Regions from separate parts of the Tatumella sp. UBA2305 genome, predicted to be linked through region 2. Evidence: predicted binding sites of a transcription regulator. Region 2 holds the regulator's gene; the other holds the start of a gene.
What was found. Region 2 encodes PurR, which represses purine synthesis genes. Its sites were predicted from a motif close to CANGCAAACGTTTGCNTG; they were not measured.
Positions count from the first base shown of each region.

Region 1 (6,213 bases), on a different contig from region 2:
TGGTGGGCAAGATGTTTGCTCCGGTCATGTTGTTGTGGTTTATCGTGCTGGCGGTTCTTGGAGCGAACAGTATTTTCCACAACCCTGTCGTACTGCGGGCGCTTAACCCCTGGTATGCCGTCGAGTTTTTCCTCCATTATAAAAGTGTTTCGTTCTTTGCTTTGGGCGCGGTGGTGCTATCTATCACCGGAGTCGAGGCACTCTACGCAGACATGGGACATTTCGGTAAACTCCCGATCCGGATTGCCTGGTTCGGAGCGGTGCTTCCTTCACTGGTGATAAACTATTTTGGCCAGGGGGCATTACTGCTAGCCCATCCTGAGGCTATCAAAAACCCGTTCTTCCTGCTGGCGCCTGACTGGGCCCTGATACCTATGCTATTGCTGGCCACCCTGGCCACCGTGATTGCTTCTCAGGCGGTGATTTCCGGGGTGTTCTCGCTGACCCGCCAGGCGGTACGTTTAGGCTATCTGCCACCAATGCGTATTATCCATACCTCGGAGATGGAATCAGGACAGATTTACGTGCCGGTCATTAACTGGCTGCTGTATATCGCAGTACTGCTGGTGATCATCAGCTTCCGTCACTCAAGCAACCTTGCGGCAGCTTATGGTATTGCCGTGACCGGTACGATGATCCTGACCACCATACTTTCCTGTACCGTGGCGCGTAAAAACTGGCGCTGGAATATTTTTCCTGTTTTGCTGATTTTTATCGTCCTGATGTGTATTGATGTACCGTTGTTCAGCGCTAACCTGATCAAGATATTCTCCGGCGGCTGGTTACCGCTTTGTCTGGCGCTGGTAATGTTTATCATTATGACGACCTGGAAAAGCGAACGATTCAGGGTGCTCCGAAGGATGCATGAACACGGTAACTCCCTGGAGGCGATGATAGCTTCTCTGGAGAAAAATCCACCGGTCAGAGTGCCCGGTACCGCAGTCTTTATGTCCAGAGTGCTGAATGTCATTCCGTTTGCCATGCTGCATAACCTGAAGCACAACAAAGTGCTGCATGAACGGGTGGTGTTACTGACCCTGCGTACCGAAGACGCGCCTTATGTTCATAATGTGCGGCGTGTCACCATAGAACAGTTATCTCCGACTTTCTGGCGGGTGGTCGCCAGCTATGGCTGGCGCGAAACACCGAACGTTGAGGAAATTTTCCACCGTTGTGGGTTAGAAGGCCTGAATTGTCGGATGATGGATACCTCATTCTTTATGTCGAGGGAGTCGCTGATTCTTGGGAAACGGCCCTGGTATCTGCAACTGCGTGGCAAGTTGTTCCTGGCCTTACAACGGAATGCCCTGCGTGCTCCTGATCAGTTTGAAATCCCGCCTAACAGGGTGATTGAACTGGGGACTCAGGTAGAATTTTAGCTATTGTGGAGCGGTCTTAAGCAGACCGCTCCCTGACTGACTGCAAACCATACTCTTAACTCTGTGGTTCAACGACCAGAATTCATCTTTGTGCCTGCGTCGTTGTATTTATCTTACTGTTTTATCTTCGGTTTTACTGACGCGTCAGTATCTGTTCCTGCCGTTATTCCCATTATTGGCGATGCCTGCGATGAGGCAACCCCTCTCTCCGGGGTCGCTGCGAAATGTTTGGATAGCCATCACAGATTCGTTATATCCCGATTGTTTTCCCCCAGTGGTTACTTAAACTCCACTCAGCGAAACGTTTCGCTGGGGAGTAAAAAATGAAAAAAGGCAGCTTACTGAACTCCGATATTTCGTCTGTGATTTCACGTTTAGGGCATACCGACAGCCTGACCATCAGTGATGCGGGATTACCTGTCCCGCAGGGCCCGCGGCGCATCGATCTCGCTCTGACTGCCGGGATCCCCGGTTTTTTACAGGTTGTTAAAACGGTGACGGACGAATTGCAGGTAGAGAGTGTCATTCTTGCGGAAGAGATGTTGCAGCATAACCCGTGCCTGCACAGTGACCTGCTTAACCTGCTCGAATCTTTGCAACAGCAGCAGGGTAATACCATCGATATCAGTTATGTCAGTCATCAGCAGTTCAAAGAAAAAACACGGTGCAGTCAGGCGGTTATTCGCAGCGGAGAGTGCACACCCTACGCGAATATTATCCTTAATGCTGGCGTGACCTTCTGAGGGTGTTATGCAACCTTTATTGCAACTTAAAGGTATTGAGAAATCCTTCCCCGGAGTGAAAGCCTTGTCCGGGGCTGCTATTTCTGTCTATCCCGGTCGGGTAATGGCGCTGGTGGGCGAAAATGGCGCCGGAAAATCGACCATGATGAAAGTGCTGACGGGTATTTATTCCCGTGATGCCGGCAGCTTCGAGTGGCTGGGCAAAGAGATGATGTTCGACAGCCCTAAAGCCTCCCAGGAGGCCGGGATTGGGATTATTCACCAGGAACTTAACCTGATTCCCCAGTTGAGTGTGGCAGAAAATATTTTCCTGGGACGGGAGTTTGTGAACCGCTTCGGCTGCATTCAGTGGAAACAGATGTATCAGCAGGCAGATGAATTAATGAAACGCCTGAATTTGCGCTTCAGCAGCCATAAGCGAGTGGAGGAGTTATCCATTGGTGATCAGCAGATGGTTGAGATTGCTAAAGTGCTGAGTTTTGAATCCAAAGTGATAATCATGGATGAACCCACTGATGCGCTGACGGATACCGAAACGGCGTCCTTATTCCGGGTCATTAATGAGCTGAAATCCCGGGGGTGCGGCATTGTTTACATCTCTCACAGAATGAAAGAAATTTTCGAAATCTGCGATGACGTGACGATTTTTCGCGATGGTCAGTTTATTGCCGAGCGGCCGGTCAACACGCTGAGTGAAGATTCACTGATTGAGATGATGGTCGGTCGCAAACTGGAAGAACAATATCCCAGACTGGATAAATCGCCAGGGGGGACCCTGATGGCAGTGGAGAATCTCAGTGGTTCCGGAGTAGAGAATGTCAGCTTTACCCTACGGAAAGGCGAAATTTTGGGAGTCTCCGGCCTGATGGGGGCAGGACGTACAGAATTAATGAAAGTGCTTTATGGTGCGCTACCACGCACTGCCGGCACAGTGACTCTGGAGGGCAAACCTGTGATGGCCCGTACTCCGGAAAAGGGGCTACAGAACGGTATTGTCTATATCTCGGAAGACCGCAAACGTGATGGGCTGATACCGGGGATGTCGGTCAAGGAGAACATGTCGCTGACGGCTCTTAAGTATTTCAGTCACATGGGGGGGCGTCTGAAACATGCCGCGGAACAACTGGCGGTGAGCGACTTTATTAAGCTGTTTAACATTAAAACCCCCTCGATGGAACAGACCGTGGGTCTGCTCTCCGGGGGAAATCAGCAGAAAATTGCGATCGCCCGTGGCCTGATGACCCGGCCGAAAGTCCTAATCCTCGACGAACCTACCCGTGGAGTGGATGTCGGTGCAAAGAAAGAGATTTATCAGTTGATCAATCAGTTTAAAGAAGAGGGGATGAGCATCATTCTGGTGTCTTCTGAAATGCCAGAGGTCCTGGGGATGAGTGACCGGATACTGGTGATGCATGAAGGACGACTGAGTGGTGACTTCACGATAGAACAAGCCTCACAGGAAATTCTGATGGCGGCAGCAGTAGGTAAACAACACATCGCGGAGCTGGCATAATATGAGTACGCACACCATCCCTTCACGCCGCCTGTTCAGTAAGGCCTGGCTACTTGAACAAAAATCACTGATAGCACTGCTGGTGCTGATTGCCATTGTCTCCGGCATGAGCCACAACTTTTTCACCCTGGCTAACCTGTTCAATATTCTGCAACAGACCTCGGTTAACGCCATTATGGCGGTAGGGATGACGCTGGTTATTCTGACCTCAGGTATCGATCTTTCCGTCGGTTCTCTTCTGGCATTGACCGGCGCGGTGGCGGCATCGCTGGTGGGCATGGAAGTTAATGCACTGCTGGCTATTGCCGCATCACTGTTACTGGGGGCATTTATCGGCGGGATTACCGGCGTCATAGTGGCTAAAGGCAAGGTTCAGGCTTTTATTGCCACGCTGGTCATGATGTTACTGCTGCGGGGCGTCACGATGGTATACACCAATGGCAGTCCGATCAGTACGGGGTTTAGTGATAATTCAGATCTGTTTGGTTGGTTCGGTATTGGTCGTCCGTTAGGCGTGCCAACCCCGGTCTGGCTGATGGCTATCATCTTCCTTGCAGCATGGTACATGCTCCATCACACACGGCTGGGGCGCTATATCTATGCGCTGGGTGGCAACGAAGCAGCAACCCGTCTCTCCGGGATTAGCGTTAACCGGATAAAAATCATTGTTTATGCGCTGTGTGGCATGCTGGCTGCGCTGGCCGGAACCATTGAAGTGGCGCGTCTTTCTTCGGCACAACCGACGGCAGGTACCGGCTATGAGCTGGATGCTATCGCGGCTGTAGTGCTTGGAGGGACCAGCCTGTCCGGAGGTAAAGGAAGGATTGTGGGTACTCTGATTGGTGCGCTAATCCTTGGTTTTCTCAATAACGGGCTGAATCTGATTGGTGTTTCTTCTTACTACCAAATGATCGTCAAAGCTGTAGTGATTTTACTGGCGGTGCTGGTAGACAACAAAAGCAGTAAATGATTGATTACCCTACAGGATTAATAATATGAAAAAACTCACTGCACTGGCCTTACTGTTAGGCGCAACATTAAGTACACAGGCGCTGGCTAAAGAGACTATCGCACTAGTGATTTCCACGCTGGATAACCCTTTCTTCGTCTCTCTTAAAGACGGTGCGCAGAAAGAAGCCGACAAGCTGGGATATAACCTGGTAGTGCTGGATTCGCAGAATAACCCGGCGAAAGAACTGGCGAACGTACAGGATTTGATGGTTCGCGGGACCAAAGCCATTTTGATTAATCCCACTGATTCTGATGCAGTAGGTAATTCGGTAAAAATTGCTAATCAGGCGCATATCCCGGTGATCACGCTTGACCGTGCAGCCAGTCAGGGTAAGGTTGTCAGCCATATTGCCTCTGATAATGTAGCGGGCGGTAAAATGGCGGGTGACTTCATTGCTAAGCAACTGGGTGACGGTGCAAAAGTGATTGAACTGGAAGGGATTGCCGGAACGTCGGTCGCCCGTGAACGTGGTGAAGGTTTCAAACAGGCGTCTGAAGCCCATAAATTCGATATTATTGCCAGTCAGCCTGCCGATTTCGACAGAACTAAAGGTCTGAATGTCATGCAAAACCTGCTGACTGCTCATCCGGATGTTCAGGCGGTATTTGCCCAGAATGATGAAATGGCACTGGGTGCAATGCGGGCGCTGCAAACTGCCGGTAAGTCCGGTGTGTTGGTGGTAGGCTTTGACGGAACACCTGATGGTGTGAAAGCCGTTCAAAGTGGCAAACTGGCAGCCACAGTGGCTCAGTTGCCGGAGAAAATTGGTGAAATTGGTGTAGATACGGCGGATAAAGTGTTGAAAGGCCAACAGGTTGAGGCCCGGATTCCGGTGGATCTGAAGCTTATCACCAAATAAATCAGATCAAGTTTGATGCGCGCCACCTTCGGGTGGCGCATTTATCTGGACGAATTTCTTTATGAAAAAAACCGGTAAACTCGTTGTTCTTGGCAGTATTAATGTAGATCACATTGTGAGTCTGGTGCAGTTCCCGCGTCCGGGTGAGACGGTGACTGGCAAGCAATATCAGGTTGCTTTCGGTGGTAAAGGGGCGAATCAGGCTGTAGCGGCCGGCCGCAGTGGGGCAGATATTGCGTTTATTGCCTGTGTGGGCCAGGACGATATGGGGGAGCGTATTCGTCAACAACTTGCAGACGATCGTATTGATGTGACGCCTCTGGCCACCGTGGAAGGAGAATCCACCGGTGTTGCGTTGATTTTCGTGAATGGTGAAGGCGAAAACTCTATTGGAATTTATTCCGGAGCGAATGCTGCGTTGACACCTGACCGTGTTGATCAGCAGCATCAGGTGATTGCTGATGCGGATGCGTTGCTGATGCAACTGGAGTCTCCGTTAGACAGCGTGCTGGCTGCTGCACATATTGCCCGCCAGAATCGGACCCGGGTCATACTGAATCCGGCACCCGCGACAGAACTTTCAGATGAACTGTTGTCGCTGGTGGATATCATTACGCCAAATGAAACCGAAGCTCAGACTCTGACCGGAGTCACCGTAAAAACCGATGATGATGCCGCGAAAGCCGCACAGGTGCTGCATGATAAAG
Region 1 covers NZ_DDVT01000027.1:2,998-9,210, reverse strand. The annotation lists gene kup (low affinity potassium transporter Kup) at 1-1,379, shown strand, start outside; gene rbsD (D-ribose pyranase) at 1,703-2,122, shown strand; gene rbsA (ribose ABC transporter ATP-binding protein RbsA) at 2,130-3,635, shown strand; gene rbsC (ribose ABC transporter permease) at 3,637-4,605, shown strand; gene rbsB (ribose ABC transporter substrate-binding protein RbsB) at 4,631-5,506, shown strand; gene rbsK (ribokinase) at 5,568-6,213, shown strand, end outside.
Region 1: a site for PurR is predicted at 1,674-1,691, ahead of rbsD (D-ribose pyranase). Genes of this name have one in related genera too.

Region 2 (6,213 bases):
AAAACGGCAGGAATGACTTTTGACAGTCATCTGGCGCATTCCGCGCTGTATGATACCCAACAAACGGCAACCTTGTTCTGTGAACTGGTTAACCGCTGGAAAAGACTGGGAGGCTGGCCGTTACCCACCGGTGAGGATGATGAGACAGAGGCTTCTGTCGCGTCTGACTGACGCACAAAAAAATGCCCGCGTAAATAAGCGGGCATCAGAATCACCGTCGGTAACAGTTATTCTGCCGCAGGGTATTTCTCTGCGGTTTCTTTAATCAGCTGCTGAAGTTCGCCACGCTGATACATTTCAATAATAATGTCACAGCCGCCCACCAGCTCTCCGTCTACCCATAACTGTGGAAAAGTTGGCCAGTTTGCATATTTCGGTAACTCGGCACGAATATCCGGATTCTGCAGGATATCGACATAGGCAAAACGCTGGCCGCAGGCTGAAAGTGCCTGAACCGCCTGAGCGGAGAAACCACAGCTTGGTAATTTAGGGGAACCTTTCATATACAGCAGAATAGGGTTTTCAGAAATCTGAGTCTGAATTTTTTCGAGAGTGCTCATAGTACTTCCTTCGGGACAAAACGACATGTTTTGTTATTGTAGCGATATCAACCCGCCAGTGAAAACGACATTTTTCATCTACTACATAAAAGTTCACTTATATGGCATTTCGCGTTAAACCGTTAACAACTGCAGGATGAAAAATTCAGTCGCATGAAGTTTCATCAAAGATATGTGGCTTAATTACCTGTTTATGCTCAATTTTACGTCAAAAAACTTCTCGTAACAGATTCCGGAAAAAAGACCTTAACATTTAATAAAATTCTGGATTAGAATGAATTTGGGGCTGACTGAAAGGTCAGATGTTATTTTTTAATTTTGTCCGTCTTTTTCAGGACATTTAACCTGTAACCTGACAACTATGCGTCTACTGATCACGCTTTTTATTCTGGCTGTAGCACAGCTTTTTTTCAATGTCGCAGAGGCATCGCCTCGAACCGCGGTAAATGCCACATTTCACAAAACCACCCGTAAAGCTGTCACCGAAGAGGATGCACGCCGCAAGCGAAGACCGATTAAGACGACCAGTAGTCGACATAAAACCCGTCAGCCCCTGATCCATCGGGTGAAACACTTCACCAGTCAGCGTAAAGTTAAACATAGTCGTACAACGAAAGAATCTCTTCATCTGGCAAAGAATCGCAGACATGAAACTAAAAAGTATGGCCGTCATCGCCCCGCAGCTATAAAAACGACGCGTCATCCATCCGCCACACTGGCCGCTATCCGGATGAGTAAACAGCATCGTTTGCGTTATCAGAAAGCCCGTGCGACCGCGATGGTTAAACTGATGGATCAACTCGGGAAGCCTTATCAGTGGGGAGGAACCTCTCCGCATACCGGATTTGACTGCAGTGGTCTGGTTTATTATGCCTATAAAGACCTGGTGAATTTCAAAATTCCCCGCACTGCGAATGAAATGTACCATCTGCGCGACGCAGCACCGGTAAAACGTGATGAGTTGGAAAAAGGTGACCTGGTGTTCTTCCGTATCCATCGTCACGGCGCAGCTGACCATGTTGGTGTCTACCTGGGTGATGGTAAATTTATTCAGTCACCTCGCACCGGTAAAGATATCCAGATTACTGCGTTAAGTAATGAATACTGGCAGCGTCACTATATTGGCGCACGTCGCATGATGACACCGAGCACCGTCCGTTAATTTTTCTTTCCCGCCCCGGAAAACAAACTGCACCTTAAACGCCGAGAGTAAGGTGCAGTTTTTTATACTGAGAGCAAGCTGCCTGACCCATCCCCCCTTTTCCCCAACGTTGCTTGCAGAATTGAGTCGCTGGTAACCTCTACCGCAGCAAAGTCACCGGCATTTCCCGACAACAAAAAAAACCGGCACCAGACTGACCCGGTGACCGGTCCTGACAACTTAACCACACAGGCTGGTCGTCGATGGCTGAACCTGTGCGCGACGATTAATGCAATATGGCCGTAAAACTGAAGGCCATAATCATCAGCAACGCTACGACAGTAGTTGTCAGTGCAAGCTTAAGATCAGTATCCATCAGAACTCCTTTAGGCACACTAAAAGTAGGGAGATAGTTATAATCCCACACTGGTGCGCAAAAATCTCGTTTTATTGTGGCAGCCTTGCTAGAATTGCCGGTCTTTGTTGCGCAAATTCCTCAGCTGCTGTTTTTTTACCGGTTGTCTTCCCCGGACTCTCCCCTGACCTCTGAGTTCCCATTAAGACTGGTCAGTAGAATGCTGAACTGACGCAAACGATTAACATATTAAAAATCAATATATTATTTTTTTAAAACCAGGAGTACTCACTGAATGGCAACTATTAAAGACGTGGCAAAGCGTGCAGGGGTTTCGACCACCACTGTGTCCCATGTCATTAATCAGACCCGTTTTGTTGCGGAAAACACACGGAAAGCGGTCTGGGAAGCGATAAACGAGTTGCACTACTCCCCCAGTGCTGTCGCCAGAAGCCTTAAAGTCAATAATACCAAGACGCTGGGCTTACTTTCGACAACACTCGAAGCCCCATATTTTGCCGAAATTATTGAAGCTATTGAAAAAAAATGCTTTGACCACGGCTATACCCTGATTTTGGGTAACGCCCACAACGATCTACAGAAGCAGCGGGCTTACCTGTCAATGATGGCGCGCAAACGCGTAGACGGGCTTCTGGTCATGTGTGCCGAATATCCGCAAGAGCTGCTGGATATGCTGGAAGAAAACCGCAATATTCCGATGGTGGTGATGGACTGGGGGGTGTCACGCGGAGACTTTACAGACACGGTGCTGGATAACGCGTTTCATGGCGGATACCTGGCAGGGCGTTACCTGATTGAGCGGGGTCATCGTGATATTGGTTGTATCCCGGGACAAATGGAAAGAAATACCGGAGGTGGCCGGCTGGCAGGTTTTCTGAAAGCTCTGGAAGAGGCGGGGATCACTCACCGTGAAGAATGGAGCGTCCAGGGGGATTTTGAACCCGAGTCTGGTTACAAGGCGATGCAGAAAATACTTGCGCAACCTCAGCTCCCGACTGCGGTATTCTGCGGCGGGGATATTATGGCCATGGGAGCCATTTGCGCTGCAGATGAACAGGGACTGCGGGTGCCCCAGGACATCTCCATTATTGGCTACGATAATGTGCGCAACTCTCGTTACTTCACGCCGGCACTCACAACCGTTCACCAGCCAAAAAGTGAATTAGGCGAAAAAGCGCTTGAGATGCTACTCGACCGCATAGTGAACAAACGCGAAGAACCTCAAACCATTGAAATCCATCCGACACTGATAGAACGTCGTTCGGTAAGCGACGGTCCGTTCCACGACTACCGGCGCTAACCACCTCAGTCACTCCCTGAGCCATTCCTGGTTCAGGGTGGCAGTATCTCCCAGGTACTCCAGGATCCAGCGTAAAGCCGGCGAAGTACGTTGTTCTGACCAACTCACGCAACATGGACTTTCCGGAAACGGAACGGGTAGTTTCAGTTCTTTCGCTTCTCCGCTCTCTAATAGCGGCCGTGCAAGGTGGCCGGGGACCATAGCCACACACAATCCTGCCCTTACGCAATCCAGACCAGTCTGCCAGTCCGGTACGGTCATCCGACGTTGGTTATCCAGAGTCCAGGTCATCCTTCGCGGTAATTCCCTTGAGGTATCCTCCATAACCAGTGATGGCCATGCACGAAGCTGCTCCTCGCCCGACTGAGATTCTCTTGCCAGGGGATGTCCGGCACTGACGATACAACGCCAGTTAAGACGTCCCATATCCTGGAACGCATAACGCCCGGCTACCGGGACCGCCTGAGTCGCCCCAATCGCCATATCAACGCGGCCTGCGGCTAATGCATCCCAGACCCCGTTAAACACCTCTTCATAGATATGCAATTCAACATCCGGGAAGTGTCGGTAAAAGTCGATGGTCAGTTGCTGCATTCTGGAACGTTTAACGATACAGTCCATCGCAATACTGAGTTCACCACGCCAGCCGTTTGCCAGTTGCTGGCACTGACGCCGGGTTTCCTGCATTTTTTTGATAATCCCCCGACCTTCGCGAACAAAATGTTCACCTGCGGCCGTCAGTATCACATCACGGTGCTGTCGCTCAAACAATGAGACTGCCAGCCACTCCTCCTGTTGTCGCACGGTATAACTGATGGCTGAGGGTACCCGGTGTAACTCTCTGGCTGCCGCACTAAAGCTACCATTCCTCGCCACTGCATCCACGACTTCGAGCGCATATTCTGACCACATAGCAACCTTTCAATATTTTTCACAGTTGGTTGCAAATAATAACGGTTCACAACCCTCCACGCACCCTTTTAAACTCTGGCGCAAATTTCCACGAGGAGGATCGATGCGTCATCCGGTAATCTTTTTAGTCTATCTGTCATTACTCAGTATGCTGGGTTTTCTGGCTACAGATATGTATCTGCCTGCTTTTGAGGCCATGAAACAGGATCTGAATACCGATTCAGGTGTGATTAGTGCCAGCCTGAGCCTGTTCCTTGCAGGGTTTGCCTGCGCTCAGTTATTCTGGGGCCCGCTGTCGGATAAAGTTGGCCGGAAACCCGTTCTGGTGACTGGTCTGGCAATATTTGCATTGAGCTGTCTGGCAATGCTGTGGGTATCCTCGCCACATGCGCTATTGGCGCTGAGATTTATCCAGGCCACCGGTGTCTGTGCTGCCGCCGTCAGTTGGCAATCCCTGGTACTGGATCACTATCCGGCATCCCGCAGTCAGAAGATTTTTGCCACTATAATGCCCATGGTCGCATTGTCGCCGGCGCTTGCTCCGTTACTTGGATCATGGTTGCTGGCACATTTTCACTGGCATTCAATATTTTTGGTATTAACTGTGCTGACCTGCGTGTTGATAATGGCTACCCTGCGCTTACCGACCAGGCCAACGGCAGTTTCCGGAGCAAAGGACTCTGTAACCCCGGGTTTTTTGAAGTTACTCTCGGTACGCCAATACAGTGGCAATGTGCTGATCTATTCAGCCTGCTCTGCCAGTTTCTTTGCCTGGCTAACCGGTTCACCCTTTATTCTATCCGGGCTGGGGCTGACTACCGGTGATATCGGGCTAAGCTATATCCCACAAACCCTGACGTTCCTTGCGGGTGGCTTTGGTTGTCGTGCTCTGCTTAACCGGTTCAGTGGTCGTCAACTGTTACCCTGGTTGCTGGCGCTTTATACAGTGAGTATCGCTGGTGTTGTCGCTGTGAGTTTCTTTAGCCAACCTCAGCTGTTCAGCCTGTTACTTCCCTTCTGCGGCATGGCAATGGCTAACGGGGCTATTTATCCTGTCGTCGTTTCTGCGGCGCTTCAGGTATTCCCCGACGCAAGCGGTAAGGCTGCTGCCCTACAGAACGCGTTGCAGCTGGGGTTATGCTTCGTGTTCAGTTTGCTGGTGTCTTATCATCTTTCACAGCCCTTACTGACAACCGCCACAGCAATGGGCGTCACCGTTTTTCTGGCCGGAGCCGGCTTTTGTCTTCAGTATCGTAAACCTCCCTGCCCTTAATTTCTCCCGCCGCTCGCACGGCGGGTTAATCCTGCTTTCACAATTAGCGCCCTAATCATCAGTCATTGAACATTCAGATTGCCGGGCATATAATCACTCTGGTGACAAATTTTCTATTATAAGTCACCGTGTATGCTGACTAATTTTGTTTGTGCTTTGTCTGCGCAACCGCATTTTTCGATATTTACTAGCACCTCTGTTTTGTCTTTACTTATAAATGCACGTTTTTTGTGAGTTTACTCACGAACCCACGAAAGTTGTCTATTCTTTCTTCAGGTTCAAATAGAACAGGTGATAAGAAGCGTATGAGTTCATCATGTGTAGCAGAAGTTAGCCTTAAGGAAGATCATTGGTACCGTATTGCCAGTGAAATGCTGTCGATGGCCGATATTGCTATCAATGGTGATCGCCCTTGGGATATTCAGGTAAAAAACCCTGATTTTTTTAAACGAGTTTTGCAGGAAGGCTCTCTGGGTTTAGGTGAGAGTTATATGGACGGCTGGTGGGAATGTGAACGGCTTGACCAGTTTTTTTATCGGGTATTGAAACATAAACTTGATAAACAATTGCCGCATCACTTTAAAGATACCCTTCGAATTGCTACAGCCCGTCTTAAGAATCTGCAATCTAAAAAACGCGCCTGGATAGTCG
Region 2 covers NZ_DDVT01000015.1:612,565-618,777, forward strand. The annotation lists gene rnt (ribonuclease T) at 1-171, shown strand, start outside; gene B3Z23_RS09230 (Grx4 family monothiol glutaredoxin) at 228-560, opposite strand; gene B3Z23_RS09235 (C40 family peptidase) at 922-1,722, shown strand; gene B3Z23_RS09240 (YnhF family membrane protein) at 1,988-2,077, opposite strand; gene purR (HTH-type transcriptional repressor PurR) at 2,352-3,377, shown strand; gene punR (DNA-binding transcriptional activator PunR) at 3,387-4,289, opposite strand; gene punC (purine nucleoside transporter PunC) at 4,393-5,562, shown strand; gene cfa (cyclopropane fatty acyl phospholipid synthase) at 5,868-6,213, shown strand, end outside.